One region of the Peribacillus sp. P4_C12 genome, then DNA from elsewhere that is predicted to be linked to it. Evidence: riboswitches for the same ligand, from Rfam matches in the RefSeq annotation. Region 1 holds a riboswitch; the other holds the start of a gene.
The links. A riboswitch is a leader RNA that binds a small molecule or an ion and turns the genes downstream of it on or off. The one in region 1 is predicted to bind lysine.
Positions count from the first base shown of each region.

Region 2: linked by a shared signal. The riboswitch ahead of dapA (4-hydroxy-tetrahydrodipicolinate synthase) and the one ahead of AC1DUW_RS11960 (aspartate kinase) in region 1 are both predicted to bind lysine.

Region 1 covers NZ_JBFUIB010000067.1:5,219-8,641, reverse strand. The annotation lists gene AC1DUW_RS11965 (YslB family protein) at 1-382, shown strand, start outside; gene AC1DUW_RS11960 (aspartate kinase) at 445-1,677, opposite strand; lysine riboswitch at 1,768-1,944, opposite strand; gene uvrC (excinuclease ABC subunit UvrC) at 2,006-3,423, opposite strand, start outside.
Region 2 covers NZ_JBFUIB010000110.1:3,860-7,282, forward strand. The annotation lists gene AC1DUW_RS14745 (ABC transporter substrate-binding protein) at 1-319, opposite strand, end outside; gene AC1DUW_RS14750 (hypothetical protein) at 370-576, shown strand; partial or broken gene AC1DUW_RS14755 (pyridoxal-phosphate dependent enzyme) at 998-1,228, opposite strand; lysine riboswitch at 1,537-1,715, shown strand; gene dapA (4-hydroxy-tetrahydrodipicolinate synthase) at 1,851-2,747, shown strand.

The DNA.
Region 1 (3,423 bases):
CGAATTAATCAGAGAAGTTTTATTGAACGATATTCTCGGAAAAGATTCTAATCAAATTCTCTATTGGGCAGGTAAACAGTTAGCGAGAAAATTCCCACTGAATGGCGAACAGGAAGTTGTTGCATTTTTCCAAAATGCAGGCTGGGGCCATCTTGAAATCATAAAGTTTTCGAAAACCGAGATGGAATTATCCTTAACAGGAGAAATAATCAGCCGTCGCCTAGATCTTTATCCTGACTGTCACTTCCAACTTGAAGCCGGTTTCCTTGCCGAGCAGTTTACACTGCAGAAAAAATTCTTAAGTGAATCGACAGAAGAAATCAAACGCCGCGCAAAAAAAGTGACATTTACCATTCAATGGGATCCTAGAGACCCAATCTAATGAGACCAAAAACAGACTTACCCTTTTTGTCGGAAGTCTGTTTTTCATTAGACTCCAAGCAATCAAACAAGCACTTTTGCATGCTGTCCTAATTTAAACGCTTCATGAAGTGCTTCGACTGCCTTCACCATTTCCTTTTCATTGACGACAGTTGAGACTTTAATTTCAGATGTGCTGACCATTTTCACTTGGATACCTGTGTTAGCCATCACTTCAAACATTTCGGCAGCCACTCCCGGATTAGATACCATTCCTGAACCGACGATAGACACTTTGGCCAATCCGCCCTCCGTTTCTATTCTATCGAATGCCAATTGGTCTTTATTGTTTTCTAGCACGTTTAAAACAGCTTCCGTATCTTCACTTTTTATGGAGAAAGAAAGGTTTGTTGTATCCTCTGTTGTCATACTTTGGATAATAATGTCAACGTTTATCCGGTTTTTTGCAAGTGTCATGAAAATTGTGGATAATGATCCTAGTGATCGAGGCAAACCATTCACTGTGACCCTTGTAATACTGTCTTCAAAAGCAATACCGCGTACAATTAAATTTTCTTCCATAGTTGCTTCCTCCTCAATGGTAGTTCCTGCTTCTTTCTCCATACTTGAACGGACTTCAAGCGGAATCTGGTGGTTTTTCGCATACTCAACAGCTCTTGGATGAAGGACACCCGCCCCTAGATTGGCAAGTTCTAGCATTTCATCGTAAGAAATAGATTGCAGTTTTCGAGCGTCTTTTATGTAACGTGGATCTGTTGTAAATACACCCGTTACATCGGTATAAATATCGCATCGGTCCGCATTTAATGCTGCAGCAATAGCCACTGCAGTCGTATCAGACCCGCCCCGCCCTAGTGTCGTGATTTCTCCATTTGCATCATTCCCTTGGAAACCTGCAACGACCACAATTTTCTTTGCCTGAAGCTGAGCTTGAATTCTCGAAGCATCAATGTTTAAAATCCGGGCATTCCCATGAACGGATTCTGTTTGCATGCCAGCCTGCCAACCGGTGAAAGAAATAGCTTCACGCCCCGCTTCAATTAAAGCCATTGTTAACAGGGAAATCGTGACCTGCTCTCCAGTCGTCAATAACATATCCATCTCTCTCTTGCTTGGATTTTTGGAAATATCTTGAGCCATGTAAACTAATTCATCTGTTGTTTTCCCCATAGCTGAAACAACGACGACTACCTCATTCCCATTCTCTGCTTCCTCGATTACTCGATTGGCAACATTTTTGATTTTCTCGACACTACCGACGGATGTCCCGCCAAATTTTTGAACGATTAATGCCATCCTAATGCACCCTCTTTATCTTTTTTAGGCAATAAAAAAAGCAATGAGAAATATCTCATTGCTGTGATCACGTATTTAATACAGTAAACACAGTGAGATAGCTCTCCAGGGTATACCCCCTGACAATCCGCCATTTATTAAATGTCAGACCAGAAAAACAAGGTATGAGTCTTGTCTTCCTTCGGCGTTATCCCCTTTCAAAACCTTTCATCGAAGCTCATACTTCTCCAGGTTTTTACTCTTGAATTCCGCACCTCTATCAGCACTTTTAAGTTGTCTAGTTGAAAATTCCTTCTTATCATAGCATAGAGAAATGTAGGTAGCAAGATTATTCTTGCAATTTTCTAACGATTCCTTCAGCTACTCCTTTTGGCATGCCTGCCTCTATAATTTGTTCTACCGATGCCTCTTTAATTTTTTTCAATGAACCAAAATGCCTTAACAATTGCTTTCTTCGTTTTTCTCCGACTCCAGGTATATCATCAAGCAGCGAGTGAACCGCATTTTTCCCGCGTAGCTGGCGATGAAACGTAATCGCAAACCGATGCACTTCGTCCTGAATTCTTTGCAACAAATAAAATTCCTGGCTACGCGAATCAAGCGGTACCAGTTCCAGTGGATTGCCAATCATCAATTGCGATGTTCTGTGCTTTTCATCCTTAATGAGACCAGAAAGCGGAATATCAAGACCCAGTTCATTTTCTAAAATATCTCGAACAGCCTCCACATGTCCCTTTCCACCATCAATAATGATTAAATCCGGAAGTGGCAGCCCTTCTTTTAAAACGCGTGAATATCTTCTGCGTACAACTTCACGCATCGATTCATAGTCATCAGGTCCCTGGACAGTTTTGATTTTATATTTGCGATACTCTCTTTTTTCCGGCTTCCCGTCGATAAACACAACTAAAGCGGATACCGGATCACTGCCCTGAATGTTCGAGTTATCAAAAGCCTCAATCCGATGCGGCGTATAGATACCTAATTGCACCCCAAGATTTTCCACCGCATTGATCGTTCTTTCTTCATCTCGTTCAATCAAAGAAAACTTTTCCTGAAGGGCTATGGCGGCATTTTTATTCGCCAATTTAAGCATATCCTTTTTCGATCCCCGTTTTGGATGAATCGTCTTCACACCAAGCAGCCCTTCAGCCATTTCCGCATCTACTGACTCTGGCAGCAAAATTTCCTTTGGTTTAAAGTGATTGGTAATCTCGTAAAACTGACCTAGGAATGTAAGAAGTTCCTGATCCGGTTCATCATACACTGGAAACAGGGAAACATCCCTTTCTATCAATTTCCCTTGTCGCACAAAAAATACCTGAACACACATCCAGCCTTTATCATAGGCATAGCCAAATACATCACGGTCGATAAAATCAGTCGTCATCATTTTTTGCTTCTCCATCGTGATATCGATGTGGGCAATTTTGTCACGGAACTCCTTTGCCCTTTCGAAATCAAGCTCTTCTGATGCCTCTAACATTTTTTCTGTCAGTTCTTTTTTTATCTCAGTATGGCCGCCGTTTAAAAATCGGTTGATATCATCCACCATTTTTTTATATACCTGTTCCTCTACATCATACACACATGGAGCCAGGCACTGCCCGAGGTGGTAATAGAGACAAACGCGATCCGGTAGGGTATTGCATTTTCTAAGAGGATAGATGCGGTCGAGTAATTTTTTCGTTTCATTGGCCGCAAAGGCATTCGGATACGGACCGAAATATTTACCTTTATCTTTTT
Region 2 (3,423 bases), on a different contig from region 1:
TTTCAATTGCTGATCCATATTGTTCTGGGTAGCCTCCCGTCCAAATCTCCATAAAAACATCCATACTACCAGTACTTATCGCAAAAAGTGAAGCTGTTTCAGATCCTGGAAGTAATTCTGTTTTATAACCATAACCTTCTTCAATAATAGTTCTTGCGATCTCGTTGTGTACCCTAATACTATCCCAACCCGGATCAGCAAACTTAATTGTCCCGATGGCTCTGGTAGTTGCTATAGAACCACTAGAATTGCTACAACCTACCAAGTCCAACGATGAAATAAGAGTCACTATGAGAATCAAGCTAAAAAAACTTTTCATTGAAATCTCCTATTCTCCTTATTCTTTCATTTTATTATAGCGCTCTTAAGATGAAATACCAGATTGGTAAACGATTACATAACTGGCTTAAGGTAATCAATTATCAATATACTGATGCAGTGATAACGGGATTACGAAAAGATGAATTCGGTTTGCTTTTAGGGATTGAGGAAAACAACCGGATAAAGCCAGCAGGTATAAAGGAGATTGTCACTCCTGCAGCCAGAAAACAATTATATAGCCAGTATAAGATTTAATAGTAGATGAAAACAAGAAATTTATTTACTTGGAACCCAAGATCAAATGCAAGGTGAAGTTCAGAAACTATACAAAGGCTGGTTTGTTACGCATTCAGTCTTTCGTTGAATATAACATAAGCGTCTATCCATTGGGCAGGCGTTTTTTGTATAATGTAAAATATCATTTTTGTGTTTCTTGTTCCACTAGTAGAAAGTGAGTTTACCCTACCTTTGCCTTTAGGCTAGAATTTATGACCGTCTTTATTTTGAATCGAAAAGGTAATTATAAGTCTAAAGGTAGTTAACTTCTTTGTAGAGCGTTTCTCAGCATCAAATTTTTAAAAAAAGTAGTATTTTTGACTTTTAAAAGTTATGTTTTCACTTTCAGTTAAGTTTGCGTTTAGCTTTCATTTTTTCAGAAAGCTATTCAGGGGCTTATTTCTTCTTCACTCAAACTGAGTATCTTATTGGCGGCTCCCCTTACTTTAAATGCTCCAACCTCATGAACATTTTCAAGCTTTAAAAAAACAGGACGTCCAATTTTTTCTGATAGTATAGTAGATTGAATCAATGGAGTTCTACTTACAATCGAAGCGATTCGTTTTCTTGCTTCCCAAACGTCACGGATTTTCATATCTTTTCTTTCCTTTGTTAGTTTTGTATTAGTCATGTTRTCYTCCCCTCCTTGATCATTATTMTTGRTATYCATAWGATAAATACYAATTCYTTCTATAAGATATATCAATTGGCAAAACTGACTATAAAAGGGTGGAACTTTTCAAACAGTTTGTTTTATAAAACTATTAATCTGTTGAGTTTACATAATACTAAAAAAGATGAATCCAGCCCAATACCTTTGCCAGTTCCATCAATTATCCATGTATTCTTAAAAAAATATTTCTAAATTGGCCTTGCAATAGAAAGGATTCCCTGTTATATTACAGTCAATTAAATATTTTCTTACTTCATACTTTTTGAAGTGAGGATAGAGGAGCAAAGACCATTAGTACACATTTTGAGGAGAATGAGATCCTATGACTATTGTGGAAAGGGGAATTTGCCGAAGCGGAAAGAATCTCATGTTCTTGAAGCTGGTTCTGCTATTGAATAAATACAGGACTGTCATATAGGAAACTATATGGAGGGCTATCTTACGCGCCGAAACGATTTTTTTTATAAATATTGTTTCTACTGCAGCAGCGAATCCTCGTTGTTGCTTTTTTGCGTTTACTCCTGAATGGCCCTAACCACCTCTGAATTTTTAAAAAAATTATATAAAAGGGTGTGAAGTTATGAATTTTGGCCAAGTTTTAACCGCAATGGTTACCCCGTTTAATCATAATAATGAGGTTGATTTTAATGCTACGAGAGCTTTAGTAAATTATTTAATTGCTAATGGTTCTGATGGATTAGTTATAGCTGGTACCACTGGAGAGTCTCCTACATTAACAGCAGAAGAGAAAGTAGATTTATTCAAAATTGTTGTAGAAGTTGTTGATGGAAGAGTTCCAGTCATAGCTGGAACTGGTTCAAATAACACGAGAGCCTCTATCAGCTTAACAAGGCAAGCAGAAGCAGCAGGAGTCGACGGAATTATGCTCGTTACCCCATACTATAACAAGCCGTCTCAAGAAGGATTATTTCAGCACTTTAATGCTATTGCCCAATCAACATCATTACCGGTAATGCTTTATAATATCCCCGGACGAAGTGTTGTAAACATGTCAGTAGAGACGATTGTTAGTCTCTCAAAAATTAACAATATTGTGGCAGTAAAAGAAGCAAGTGGTGACTTAGATGCCATGGCACAAATCATTAGCAAAACAACTAGTGATTTTACATTGTACAGCGGAGATGATGGGTTAACATTACCGGTTTTAGCCATCGGTGGAACAGGCATTGTTTCGGTTTCTTCACACATAATTGGTAATGAAATGCAAGAAATGATCAATAGCTTTAAGAATGGTGATGTCCGTGGTGCTGCTTCTATACATCGTAACCTTCTTCCAATTATGAAAGCATTATTTGCTGCACCAAGCCCATCACCGGTAAAATCAGCATTAAATATGCGGGGGTTAAATGTTGGAGGTGTCCGCTTACCATTGGTCCCTTTAAACAATGAAGAAAAAAGAGCACTACAAATAGCTCTACAACCTAGTAACGTAGAAGCAGTTTTGTTAAATAAATAAACTAATGATTCATTAAGCGAGTCTTTAATACCGATTTTCTAATTAAAGACCATAATAAACTGGACAAATTTTAAAAAGCAGTGCAACTCTGAAAGAAGTGCACTGCTTTCTAAACGATGCACGATTCAGGGATTAAAACTAGTAGAAGTAGCTAGAGATTATAAAGTTAAAGATATTATTGCGTCAACTGAACTAACATTGATTATATAACCTACCTTTAACTCATCAATTTCTTTTTGTCCTTCAAACCCTTCCACCAATTTATTGAAATAGGGCTCTTGTTTAGTTGTTAATCAACTTTTCTTATAAAAAAGACAAGTATCTTCAAAAAATAGCCTTTTTGTCAACAAGAACGGGGTTATTACGCTAACAGTTATATAAAAAGAAACAAAGTAGATGAGCTCTAAAAACTTTTATTCTCAATAATCTTATCCACTTTTTTCCAGTAACCACTTAATTACCTTATCTACTTATGTATTAAAAACAGCCCTTTCTCTATTATGAGAAGGGCTGTTTTCAGGAGAGTTTTTTGACCTGTCTTCTTCTTCCAACGTCCAGGAACCAAAGAATTCCTAAAACTAGTCCTTCTCAAGTTGTCCAATACAGATTTGTTCAATATACATACGTATAAAATAAAGCCCCCAAAGTAATTGAAACACACAATCAGGAATGACAA